3 regions of the Agrobacterium sp. 5Ca39 genome follow, and region 3 is predicted to be linked to each of the others. Evidence: riboswitches for the same ligand, from Rfam matches in the RefSeq annotation. Region 3 holds a riboswitch; each other region holds the start of a gene.
The links. Region 3 has a riboswitch for cobalamin ahead of bluB (5,6-dimethylbenzimidazole synthase). Riboswitches for the same ligand answer to the same signal wherever they lie in the genome.
Positions count from the first base shown of each region.

Region 1: linked by a shared signal. The riboswitch ahead of nrdH (glutaredoxin-like protein NrdH) and the one ahead of bluB (5,6-dimethylbenzimidazole synthase) in region 3 are both predicted to bind cobalamin.
Region 2: linked by a shared signal. The riboswitch ahead of ACZ47E_RS16415 (ABC transporter substrate-binding protein) and the one ahead of bluB (5,6-dimethylbenzimidazole synthase) in region 3 are both predicted to bind cobalamin.

Region 1 is NZ_AP026436.1:2,564,206-2,568,377, reverse strand. Features, by position in the region: gene nrdE (class 1b ribonucleoside-diphosphate reductase subunit alpha) at 1-1,135, opposite strand, end outside; gene nrdI (class Ib ribonucleoside-diphosphate reductase assembly flavoprotein NrdI) at 1,123-1,521, opposite strand; gene nrdH (glutaredoxin-like protein NrdH) at 1,533-1,754, opposite strand; cobalamin riboswitch at 2,053-2,276, opposite strand; gene ACZ47E_RS12540 (nucleoside triphosphate hydrolase) at 2,409-3,038, opposite strand; gene ACZ47E_RS12535 (ATP-binding cassette domain-containing protein) at 3,035-3,817, opposite strand; gene ACZ47E_RS12530 (ABC transporter permease) at 3,817-4,172, opposite strand, start outside.
Region 2 is NZ_AP026437.1:568,440-572,611, reverse strand. Features, by position in the region: gene ACZ47E_RS16420 (FecCD family ABC transporter permease) at 1-711, opposite strand, end outside; gene ACZ47E_RS16415 (ABC transporter substrate-binding protein) at 708-1,739, opposite strand; cobalamin riboswitch at 1,899-2,132, opposite strand; gene ACZ47E_RS16410 (GNAT family N-acetyltransferase) at 2,258-3,136, opposite strand; gene argE (acetylornithine deacetylase) at 3,361-4,172, shown strand, end outside.
Region 3 is NZ_AP026436.1:1,232,722-1,236,893, forward strand. Features, by position in the region: gene ACZ47E_RS06045 (NADP-dependent malic enzyme) at 1-335, shown strand, start outside; gene ACZ47E_RS06050 (DUF2865 domain-containing protein) at 471-1,571, shown strand; gene bluB (5,6-dimethylbenzimidazole synthase) at 1,777-2,469, opposite strand; cobalamin riboswitch at 2,590-2,772, opposite strand; gene ACZ47E_RS06060 (TolB family protein) at 2,843-3,673, opposite strand; gene ACZ47E_RS06065 (glyoxalase superfamily protein) at 3,866-4,172, shown strand, end outside.

The DNA of each region.
Region 1 (4,172 bases), 1.3 Mb from region 3:
AGGGATAACCGCTCTCGAACTGGATTTCGGCGATCACCTGGAAGAATTCGCGCGCCTTGATCTTCTTCTTGCGGATGCGGCTGTCGGCGACCATCTCGTGGTATTTTTCCGTCACCGAGATTTCGGTGAAGGGCACGCCGTAGACCCGCTCCACATCATAGGGGGAGAACAGATACATATCCTCGTTGTTGCGGGCGAGCTCGAAGGTGATGTCGGGGATGACAACGCCGAGCGACAGGGTCTTGATGCGGATTTTTTCGTCGGCGTTTTCACGCTTGGTATCGAGGAAACGCATGATGTCGGGGTGGTGGGCATGCAGATAGACAGCACCCGCGCCCTGGCGGGCGCCGAGCTGGTTGGCATAGGAAAACGAATCTTCCAGTAGCTTCATCACGGGTATGACACCGGAGGACTGGTTTTCGATCTGTTTGATCGGCGCGCCAGCCTCGCGAATATTGGTCAGTGAAAGGGCAACGCCGCCACCACGCTTGGAGAGCTGCAGCGCCGAATTGATGGAGCGGCCGATGCTTTCCATATTGTCTTCCACGCGCAGCAGGAAACAGGAGACCAGCTCGCCGCGGCTCTTCTTGCCCGCGTTCAGGAACGTCGGGGTCGCCGGCTGGAAGCGGCCGGAAATGATCTCGTCGACCAGATTGCGTGCCAGCTGCTCATCACCGCGCGCAAGGGAAAGCGCCACCATGCAGACGCGATCCTCGTAACGCTCCAGATAACGTTTTCCGTCGAAAGTCTTCAGCGTGTAGGAGGTGTAATATTTGAACGCACCGAGGAAGGTCGGAAAGCGAAACTTCCGGGCATAGGCCTCGTCATAGAGGTCACGAACGAAATTGAAGGAATACTGGTCCAGCACCTCCTGTTCGTAGTAGCCCTCCGCTACCAGATAATCGAGCTTTTCCCTGAGGTTATGGAAAAACACCGTGTTCTGGTTGACGTGCTGGAGGAAATATTGACGGGCAGCAAGACGATCCTTGTCGAGCTGGATTTTTCCGTTCTCGTCATAAAGGTTCAACATCGCGTTCAGCGCGTGGTAGTCCAGGCCTGCATCGAGCGGCGTCTGGCTTGCGGCTGTTGGCTGTTTGGTGTCCTTGCGCAGCGCGCTAGCGGTCAGCGTGTCCAAAATCGTTCCAATCCATGTTTGACGTTGGCGACATCCTCCTCAGTGCCGAGAAGCTCGAAGCGATAGAGAAACGGCACTGCGCATTTGCGCGAGACGATATCTCCGGCGGATGCGAAAGCTGCGCCAAAATTGGTGTTTCCCGCCGCGATGACGCCGCGAATGAGATTGCGGTTGGAGGGCTCGTTTAAAAACCGGATGACCGGCTTCGGCACGGCACCCTTGGTGCCGCCGCCGCCATAGGTGGGCGTGACGAGCACATAGGGTTCCGACACCTGAGGCACGTCATCCTCAGCGCCGAGCGGCAGGCGAAGCAACCGCCGCCCCAGTTTCAGAAGGAAACGATGGGTGTTTTCGGAACGACTGGAATAATAGACGATCAGACCCATCGCCTGCCGCCTCAGCCGATCGAGCCGATCATGTCCGGCCGGAACCCCGCCCAATGGCGTTCACCGGCAACCACCACCGGAACCTGCATGTAACCGAGACCACGGACATGATCGAGAGCGTCAGCATCTTCGGAAATATCGACGATCTCATAGGGAACGCCTATGCGGTCGAGTGCGCGATAGGTGGCGGTGCACTGGACGCAGGCGGGTTTGCTGTAAACGGTGATGGTCATAATTTCCCTTTCGAAGCCATTTTGGACGCGGCAAAGCGTTGCCGATTGCAATCGCAATCGGGCGGCGGTGGTTTTGTCATTCAGGTGGGGCGTGCTCTCTCGGAGTTTCCTTGGGAAATCCGACTGGGTTCTCCTGGAACTGCTGAAAGCCGCAGAAAAATCACTCCCTACGCAGACGAGCGTAGCAACTCAAAAATATGCACTGGCATGACTTCACCCCGAAGCTTGTTCTGGAGGGGGCAGAAAAGGGCGCACGCAAATCATCTGCGTCTACACCTTCCTCCGGACACCCCGCCCGTGGACGTTTGCGCTCAAGGCAGGTCTCCTGACTTGCGGGTCACAACATCTATTCCGGCCTTCCCGGAGCGCTCAGCTCCAGTGACTCAAATCGGAACGATGCTCGCCGCTTACAGTTGCGGGGGCAGTTTCGGCCTTGCTTCACCACGATGGCGTCACGCACCGAATTCCCGTCTTAGCTCCCAATCCTTGCGAATCGGAAGAACCTCGAACACCACATATAGTATATGAGGAAATTTTCTCGTCAATAAATAGACACACAAAAGCCCCGCCCTGTGGATCAAAAAGATTCAACGCATGGTCAACAATGACTTAACGGCAGGCCGGACACACCGCGCGGGAGATGAAGATCTTAATCTATTCCCAGATATCGATATGGATATCGGCGGGACGGGCGTTTTCGATCACCCTCTTCCCGTTGGGAAGATCGTTTGCGAAAAGCTTGGCGTGGATCTGAGCTGCATCGAGACCATAACCCAGCCATCTGTTTCGCAGCCTCTCTTCCAGCACCGCGACGGACGGACCCACGAAGATAGTGAGATCAAAGCTTCCGGAAAGGTTTGTCCAGGGCGCTTCGTTCAGCAGCAGATAATTGCCCTCGGCGAGGATGAAGCGTGTTTCCGGAGCAATCGCACGGGCAGACGCAATGGCGATTTCACGGGAGCGATCAAACACCGGGACAAGCACCTCCTGCCCGCCCTTGCGAACGGCGGAGACGATATCGAGGAAGCCACGCACATCGAATGTTTCCGGCGCACCCTTCCTTGGCAGCAGTCCTCGCTCTTCGAGGATGCCATTGTCCATATGGAAGCCGTCCATGGGCAGAATGGCGGCCGTTTCGCCCCGTGCGCGCAAGGCGTCGCAAAGAGCATCCGCCAACGTGGATTTGCCGGCCCCAGGGGGACCGGCAATCGCGACGATGAAACGGGAGTGGCCTTCTGCCCGCTGAAGAACCTCTTCGACGATCGTCTCAAGCTTCAGCGTCATGCGGCAAGCGTTTCCTTCGGTGCTTCCTTGGCGCCGGTCATGAAGGCGACGGCATCCGACATGGAATAGTCCTTCGGATTAATGACGCACAGGCGCTTGCCAAGCCGATGGATATGGATGCGGTCGGCAACCTCGAAAACATGCGGCATGTTATGCGAAATCAGAACGATCGGCAGGCCGCGGGAACGCACGTCGAGAATAAGTTCCAGGACACGGCGGCTTTCCTTGACCCCAAGCGCGGCAGTCGGTTCGTCGAGGATCACGACCTTGGAACCGAAGGCGGCTGCACGTGCCACGGCGACGCCCTGGCGCTGACCGCCCGAGAGGGTTTCCACCGCCTGATTGATGTTCTGGATCGTCATCAGGCCGAGTTCCGACAGTTTTTCGCGGGCGAATTTTTCCATGGCCGGACGATCCAGCGCGCGGAAGAGGCTGCCCTGTATGCCGGGCTTACGGATTTCCCGGCCAAGAAACATATTGTCGGCTATGGAAAGTGCAGGAGACAAGGCCAGGTTTTGATAGACGGTTTCAATACCCGCCTTGCGCGCCTCAATCGGCGAACGGAACTGCACAGGCTGGCCCTCCAGCCGGATTTCCCCCTCATCGGGCGTAACCGCGCCTGAAATCGCCTTGATGAGAGAGGATTTTCCGGCGCCGTTGTCGCCGATCACGGCCAGGATTTCGCCCGGATAGAGATCGAAATCGGCGTGATCCAGGGCCGTTACACGGCCATAGCGCTTAACGAGATTGCGTGCTGTGAGAATGGGTTCTTTTGTCATCAGCCTGCTACCTTTCTGATCCACTGGTCGATTGCGACAGCCAAGATGATGAGGACGCCGATCAACAAATAGGTCCATTGCGGGTCTGTCCCGATAAGCCTGAGGCCGAGCGAAAAGACGCCGACGATCAGGGCGCCGAAGATCATGCCCATGATGGAGCCGCGTCCACCGAACAGTGATAAACCGCCGATAACCACCGCCGTGATGGATTCGATATTGGCGAATTGGCCAGCAGTCGGCGAAACCGACCCGATGCGGCCGATGAGAGCCCAACCGGCAAAGGCGCAGATGAGGCCTGACAGGGTGTAAACAGTGGTCAGCATACGTTTGACATTGACACCGGCGAGCTCTGCGG
Region 2 (4,172 bases), on a different replicon from region 3:
CGAGGCGGCCGCCTGCCCGCCGAAGGCGAAAGCATCAAGCGCCCGGGCGTGCCAGAGGCAAACCGCAAGACCGGCAACACTGACCGGCAGGGCCAGCCACACATCCGGCCAGCGCACGCCCGAGAGGTTCCCCAGCAGCCAGAACATGATACCGCGCGCCTGTTCGGCATTGGCGGATTTGGTGACGATGAAGGACGTCATGGCATTGAACAGTTGCGAACCGGCCACCCCGGCCAGGATGATGGCACTGTTGCCGTGCCCTGCACGCACCGCCAGAAGACTGACAAGCGAGAATGCGACGAAGGCACCGATCAGTGCCCCCGCCGGCATTGTCAGAAAGCCCGCCCCAAAGCCGAGAAGGGCCACGCCCACCGCTCCGGTGGAGGCCCCCGCGGAAATACCGAGAATATAGGGGTCGGCAAGCGGGTTGCGCAGCAGCGATTGCAGAACCGCGCCGGCAAGCGCCAGCGAAGCCCCGCAGCAGGCGGCCACGACGGCGCGGCTGAGACGATAGCTCCACACAATTCCCTCATCCAGCGGCTCCAGCGGATAACCGGCGTCAAACACCCGGTTGGCGATGGTTTTCGCCACCACATCGAATGGAATGGCGGTTTCGCCGATGGCCGCCCCGGCCATCAGCGCGCCGAGCAGCAGGGCGAGCGCGGCAAAAACCAGCCCTCCTCTGCCGAGATGGATTGAAAACCCGCTCACTTGGCGAGACCGGCAGCCGAAATTGCCTCAGCCAGCGTTTCAATGCCTTCGATCGTCCGGATGGTCGGGTTCATCGCCTGGGCATCCATCTCGAAGACGTGACCTTCCTTGACAGCTGGCATGATGCTGGCCACGGGATCGGTGGCGAGGAATTTCTGCTTGACGGCGATGTCGTCAGCCGGGAAACGGCGGCGGTCCATCTTTCCGGCCACAATCACCGAAGGATTGGTCTTGGCGATGGTTTCCCAACCGACCGTTGGCCATTCTTCGTCGCTCTCGATCACATTCTTCAGGCCGAGCGCCGACATGATGTAGCCGGGCGCGCCATTGCGGCCCGCCACATAGGGATCGATATCCAGTTCCGCGCTGGAGAACCAGAACACGGCGGAAAGCTTGCCGTTTGCGGAAGCAATCTTCGCGCGGGCAGCCTCTTCCCTTTTCTTGAGATCATTGACCACTTCTTCGCCGCGATCCTGGACGTTGAAAATCTGCGCAAGGTCGCGGATTTCCTGATAGATCAAATCCATTGTGAAGCCGGTCTTGCGCACGCCGTCGCCGCCCCCGGAATTGTCCTTGCCCACGCAATCTGCCGGCGAGGTGTAAACAGGAATGCCGAGTTCGGCGAATTGCGCCGGCGTACCGACAACGCCCTCGGGGCCGATCTGCCACTGGAACTGTGTTGTGACGAGGTCCGGCCTCTTTCCGACGACGGCCTCGAAGCTTGGATCATTGTCGGCCAGACGCTCCACCCTGGAATTGGCCTGCTCATAGCCCGCAAGGACCGGGCCGATCCACAGGGCCGTGCCAACGACCTTGTCGGCCAGCCCGAGCAGATAAAGAACCTCAGTCGTGCTCTGGCCGACGGAGACGGCGCGGGCGGGCGGCTGCTTGAAAGTGATGTCGTGACCGCAGCTTTTGATTGTCAAGGGATATACCGTTTCCGCAGCATTGGCGGTGGCGGCGGGCAGAACTGCAAGCGTAGCAGCGAGAAAGCCGGCGCGGACCGGCAGGCGTCCAGAATGAAACATGTGTTCTCCAATCGAAATGAAATCGCTTGTTCCAGAGCAGCGGCGTCAGAGCGCGCAGCAACCACGGAACGTCTTGTACGGAGAACGGTAACAGGACGCAAACCAAATGTTATGAAATAACATTACAATCTCCTCTTCCGGGCTTCCCCGCCCGTAACGATGGTTTATATTTTGACGGCAGGTCTCCTGACTCACGGATTTGCGCCTTTCATCTGCCTTCCCGCATTCCGGAGAATGCAGTGGCATGACGCCATCTGCGTCACGAGGATGAGCGGCAATCCGCTTACAGTTGCGGGGGCAGCCACGGCATTGGGCGATAATCATCACCCGCACCGTGTTCCCTATTAATCCCTTCGCCTTTCGGCTGCAGGAACCGTCGCTTTCTCACATAAGGGTCAAGGGGCAGTGCGTCAATCATCAAAGCATGTTTCTAGCGCAGCGGAACGCATCGCGTCGGGCGACGCCCGAAACAGGACCACCACATAATCAGTCGAATTGAGGCGGTTCAAAACTGCGCTTCAGCACAGCGATGGACCCGCAAGGGCGAAAATCCTCGCCGGACCCGAACCCGCAGGCTGCGGCGCCTGTTTCGACATGGTGGTAAGAGTTTCGATCACGACCAGGCCGGATTGCGTCAGAAAATCGGTCAATACGCTCTGGTCTTGCACGGCATCCAGACGGACGAGCTGATCGTCCAGATCGGCAAAATGCCGACTCACCAGCGCGACCGCATCTTTCTCCTCAACTGCGACGACCGGACCGACGATGTGACCTCGCCCGGCCGCCCGCCGCAGCGCGAAAGCCACCAGACGATCGACCTCGAAAAGGCCATAGCCAGTATTGTCGCGCAGAAGACGTTGCAGCACGCCCCGCCTCGATACGCCCAAAGCCACCCGGTCAATCGTCACGACCGCCGACAAATGATCTTCCGAGAGGGGCTCGATCCGTTGCTTTCTGCCAAGCCCCGGTGTCTGCACGGGGGAGCGCGCCCTGCCCCTGAACAACTGCACCTTTTCCGCATCTCCGGAAAAGCCGAGCCCTGCAAAAAGACGACGTGACACGCCCGTGGCGTTCAGCCGCAAGACGGTTGCCGGGTATTTTGCCAGAAGCTGCCGCACCAGCCAGGGCGCCACGCCACGCCCCTGCAGACGTGGCGATACGATGACCATGCCGAGCGTCGCGAAACCCTGATCATAGGGAAAGAGCATCGCTGTCGCGACAACACGGTCGATCTCGTCCAGCGCAGCGAGACCGACACCGCATTGCCTCAGGAAACACCATTCATTGGCGTGATAGCGCCATCCGACCGCCATGGAGAGGGCGTGCAGACGATCTGCCTCCACATCGGCAATATCCACGGTCCGCAACTCGAAACTATCGACTTTGAGCAGCTCCATCGCAAACGGCTCTCACTCCCTCCAGCGCGGGGAACCAGCGTTCCCGGCGTCCAAGCCATGACGTCCGAGGATAACGAGCCATGCCAGCACGAATTTTCTGAAAGCACTGGAAGGACACAACAATCTACCGAAATACCTCGCTTTTCAGCAGATAAACGCCTTCGGCCGTTCTAAGCTTTTGCAATGAGCAATGCGGCCATCATAACGGGCCAATGGGGACGACCATGAACGCAATCGAAATCCTTGAGCGTCTCGTCGCCTTTCCGTCAGTGGTGGGAACGGCCAATGGCGACATTGCCGGATGGATTGCCGAATATTTGGAAAGCCATGGCGCAAGAGTATCCGTGATTCCGGGGCCGGAGGGAGACCGCGCCAATCTCTTCGCCACCTTCGGACCGGCCGATCGGGCCGGTTACATTCTGTCCGGCCACATGGATGTGGTACCCGCCGGAGAACCGGAATGGTCTTCCGATCCTTTCCGGCTGAGAACGGAAAACGACAGGCTTTACGGACGCGGGACGACCGACATGAAAGGTTTTCTGGCAACCGTCCTCGCCGCAGCCCCTGCCTATTCGCGCATGACGCTTCAGCGCCCCGTGCATATCGCCTTTTCCTACGACGAGGAGGCAGGTTGCCGCGGTGTTCCCCATCTCATCGCGCGCCTGCCGGAACTGTGCGCGCCACCGGCGGGCGCCATTATCGGCGAGCCCAGCAATTTGCGTTCCGTGCGTGCCCACAAGGGAAAAGCCGCGGCGCGGGTCAGCATCCGTGGCAGGTCAGGCCATTCTTCACGGCCCGATCAGGGAGTGAACGCCATTCATCTGATGGCAGGCATCATCGCGACGGCGGTGGAGGCGGCAGACGCGTTGACCCGGGGTCCTTTAGAGAAGACCTTCGAGCCGCCCTACTCTTCCCTGCAGATCGGTACCGTCAACGGCGGACAGGCGATCAATATCATTCCCGATCAATGCGCCATCGAACTGGAGGCAAGGGCTATTTCAGGTGTCTCGCCAATCGACCTGCTGGAGCCGGTACG
Region 3 (4,172 bases):
TGCGCCGCGCGCTGAAGATCGTGCAGGAGGCTGCACCCGAACTGGAAGTGGACGGCGAAATGCAGGGTGGCTCGGCCCTGTCGGAAGCGCTGCGCAAACGCGCCATGCCCAACAGCGTGCTGACCGGCGAAGCAAACCTGCTGGTCTTCCCGAACCTCGATGCGGCCAACATCACGCTGGGCGTCACCCGCACCTTGACGGAAGGCCTGCATGTCGGCCCGATCCTGCTCGGCACGGCCCTGCCCGCCCATATCCTGTCGCCCAGCGTCACCTCGCGTGGCGTCGTCAACATGGCGGCCTTTGCCGTGGTGCAGGCCTCTCACCCTTCGGTGTAATGAAGGCGCATTAACGCAGTTTTGAACATGCTGTTGCCGCAATGCGGCAACAGCTTATGTTATCTTCCTGAAACACGGATTTCCTGAAGCATAACACCCCTGCCACCGGCCGGGGACATCAAACGGATCGCACAATTGACCCGGCGCAGCCGCATCATCGGCCTTCTGCTTCCCCTTGTTTTCATCGCTCCTGCCGCCGCTCTTGCGGATCAGGTGTGCGATACGCTTTATCAACAGTTGCGAGAACCACCCCGTGTCATCGGCAACACGGCCGAGGTGCGGCGTTACGCCAATGCGCTTGCCCACCAGAACATCGTCATCCGCAAGATCAGGAACGACATGCGCAGCTATGGCTGCTCGTCCGGCAGCGTCATCGTTTATGGCAATCCTAATGCCGGGCTCTGCGCCGAGATCGGCGATGCGCTTGTGGATGCCGAGGCCGAACGCGACGCGATCATCCGCGATCGCGACGACGCCATGGCGGCGGCGAGGAGCGACGACGGCGATACCAGGCGCGAGCGCATTCTTGCCGCCCTCGATGCCAATGGCTGCACCCCCGCTGAGGAGATGAACCGTCAAGCATCGCCTGCACCCGATGTGACGCGTTATCCCGATGCCTTCAGGCAGAATGGCGGTGAGCCGGGACAGGCGGGCCTTTCCCCTTACCCCAACGCCGCCGCGGAGGGCGGGCTTCGCACACTCTGCGTGCGCACCTGCGACGGCTCATTCTTCCCGATCGCCTCCAACGCCTCGCCACTCGATTTTCGCGCCCAGGCCGAGCAGTGCCAGAAAATGTGCCCGGGAACCGAGACGGAGCTCTATTTCCACTCCATGACGGATCAGGAAACAGCAGACATGGTGTCCGCTGAAACCGGCAAACCCTACAAGGATCTGCCGACCGCCTTCGCCTATCGCAATGCCTCAACGAAAGCGCCCGGCTGCGCCTGCAACATGGCCGCCTATCACGAGGAGATGCAAAAGCAGGAACAGGCGTCGCGGCCGGAAGCCGAAAAGCCCTATTCCAGCATCACCACCATTCCATCGCCGCAAGGTGACAAGGCCCCAAAGCCCGCCGAGCAGCAGGCCGCAAAGCCGCCGGAACAACCTGTTCCTGAGCGCGACTATGACCCGAACGACACAAAAGTGCGCGTCATCGGGCCCAAATTCCTGCCGGACCAGACCGGCAAGATCGACCTGAAGAACCCGGCGCTGAAGGGTATCCAGCCACAGCAGTGAAATCTCTTCTGCACGCGGAATGGTGCGAGCGCGTGCCCCTTGTTTCTTCTCCCCGGCGGGGAGAAGTCCGCGGCAGCGGGATGAGGGGGCAAGCTCTCCGTAAATCTCTACCGTTGCCCCCTCATCCGACCCTTCGGGCCACCTTCTCCCCGGCGGGGAGAAGAAATGCGCGGCAACGTCCCGCCCTGTTCGCAGGCCTCCGGGTCTACACCCCACCCCAGCGGTTACGAAACACAAGCTCTTCCAGCGGCACGCGCTGCCGCCAGCCCTTCACCGCCAGTTCCGGTTCGGTATAAAGCGTATCGACACGACCGAGGCACAGCCAGGCGACAATCTCGATATGATCGGGGATATCCAGAATGGCCCTGATATCGCTGTCATGGAAAATACTGACCCAGCCGACGCCGACGCCTTCGGCGCGGGCCGCGAGCCAGAGGTTCTGGATGGCGCAGACGGTGGAATAGACATCCGTGCGTGCATTATGGGTGCGACCCAGCACCACCTTGCCACCCCGTGTCGGATCGCAGGTGACGCAGATGCTGAGCGGCGCCTTGCGGATGCCTTCGAGCTTCAGGCTGCGATAAAGCGCCTGCTTTTCACCCGTAAACATCGCCGCCGCCTCTTCATTGGCGCGGCTGAAGGCCACCCATGCCGCCTGGCGCACGGCGCCATCGGTGACGAGGGTGAAGTTCCACGGCTGCATGAAACCGACCGAGGGCGCCGAATGCGCCGCCCTCAAAAGGCGCTCGATGAGATCATCCGGCAGCGGGTCCGGCAGGAACTGGTCGCGCACATCGCGGCGGGTTTCGATGGCACGATAGACGGCCTCACGCTCCTCGCCGGAAAACGGGCGGGCGGGTGAAAGCGCGTGATCGAACGGGTTGGAGTCGGGCGGCATGGCGACGGGCGGTTCGGTCTGCATCGTTTATCCCTAACAATGCGGGGCGGGCCGGTGCCGAAACCATGGGAGGTTTGCAGCGACAACTCGCTTTCCAGCAACCTGCCGCCGTCCGCGCGGTTCGGTCCATCCTGCCAGGCCGGTCTTCTGACTAAGCTTCATCCGCCCCGTTTCGCCTTCCCGAATTGCTCCAGTGGCATGAGAAAAAGAGCATCCGCCTCACAGCGTTGGGCACGTTCCGGTTTTTCACCGGATTCCCGATTCTCCCGCCGAAGGGCGGGCACCTGACGGGTGAAGCTATGGGCAAAAAAGCTTGCGAACACAAGTGCCGTGCAGGTGGTGCGGCAATGTGGCCTGCCGCACCTTACCTTCATCATTCCACCGGAAAATATCTGATATAAGCGAACTCGTCGCCATCAGGTGACCAGTTGGGAGAGTTCATCGTGCCCTGCCCGCCAAACAGCTCGAAAAGCGTTTCGACATTGCCGCCATCCATATCCATCAGCCGCACCCGCACGTCGAGATCGCGGGGATGATCGAATACGTCGCCGTCATAGGAAATGAAGACAACCTTGTCCCCTCTTGGTGACGGGTGCGGAAACCAGTCGCCATAGGAGCTGTCGGTGATGCGCTCCACGGCTGAGCCATCCACCCGCACCCGCCAGATTTGCATCCGTCCGGTGCGGCTGGAATTGAAATAGATCCACGCGCCGTCAGGCGAATAATCCGGCCCGTCATTGCGGCCCTCACCATGGGTAAGGCGTGTCTCAACGCCGCTGTCTATGTCCATGGAATAGATATCGAAAATCTGATCGCGAATGCCGCAATAGGCGAAGCTTTTCCCATCCGGTGACCAGCCGTGCCAGTAGGAAGGAAGGTTCCTTGTCATTAGCCGCGGCGCGCCGCCCGCCGATGACAGGAGATAGATGGCGCTTTTGCCGAACTCCACCTTGTCTGAAATGGCATAAAGCGAACCGTCAGGCGAAATGCCGTGGTCATTGTTGCACTGGATTGCGAAACCCGTATCGACCTTTTGTGGCGACGCATCACCGGAAAGGGACAGGCGATAAAGCAGCCCATCGCTGTTCAACAGCAGATATTGTCCATCCGGCGACCAGTTCGGCGCTTCGAAAAGATCGGGCGTCTGCCACACCACCCGCATCTGCCGGGTGCGGATGTTGAAGATTTCGATGGAGCTGCGCATTCTGCCTCCCGGGCGGGTCCGTGTTCTCATTCATAGCGCTTGGTGACGCAGACATTCCGTTTGCATCCACCATTGCCTCGATTATGATCCTAGGGCGGCAGGCACCGTCCTGCAAATTCAAACCGGAAAAAACGCCAGCGCCCCGGCACCGTCCGCGGCCCGCCCCGTTTCTCCCAGATCAGAGGTTCCGCGATGAATACCATCGCCGATCACGGCATCCGCTTCGGGCGGATTGCCGCCATGCTTCCTGTCAAGAATATCGAAAAGGCCCATGATTTTTATGTCGGCGTGCTCGGCTTCGAAAAGACCTTCGCAAACGGCAACCCTGTGGGCTTCATGATCCTCAAACAGGGCAATGCCGAGCTGCACCTGACATTGCAGCCCAGCCACAAGGCAGCGCCCTTCAATGTGGCGCATATGATGGTGAGCGATGTGGACGCGCTGCATGCGCTCTGCAAGAGCCAGGGCTTGCGCATCATCAAGGGCCTGCAGGACAAGG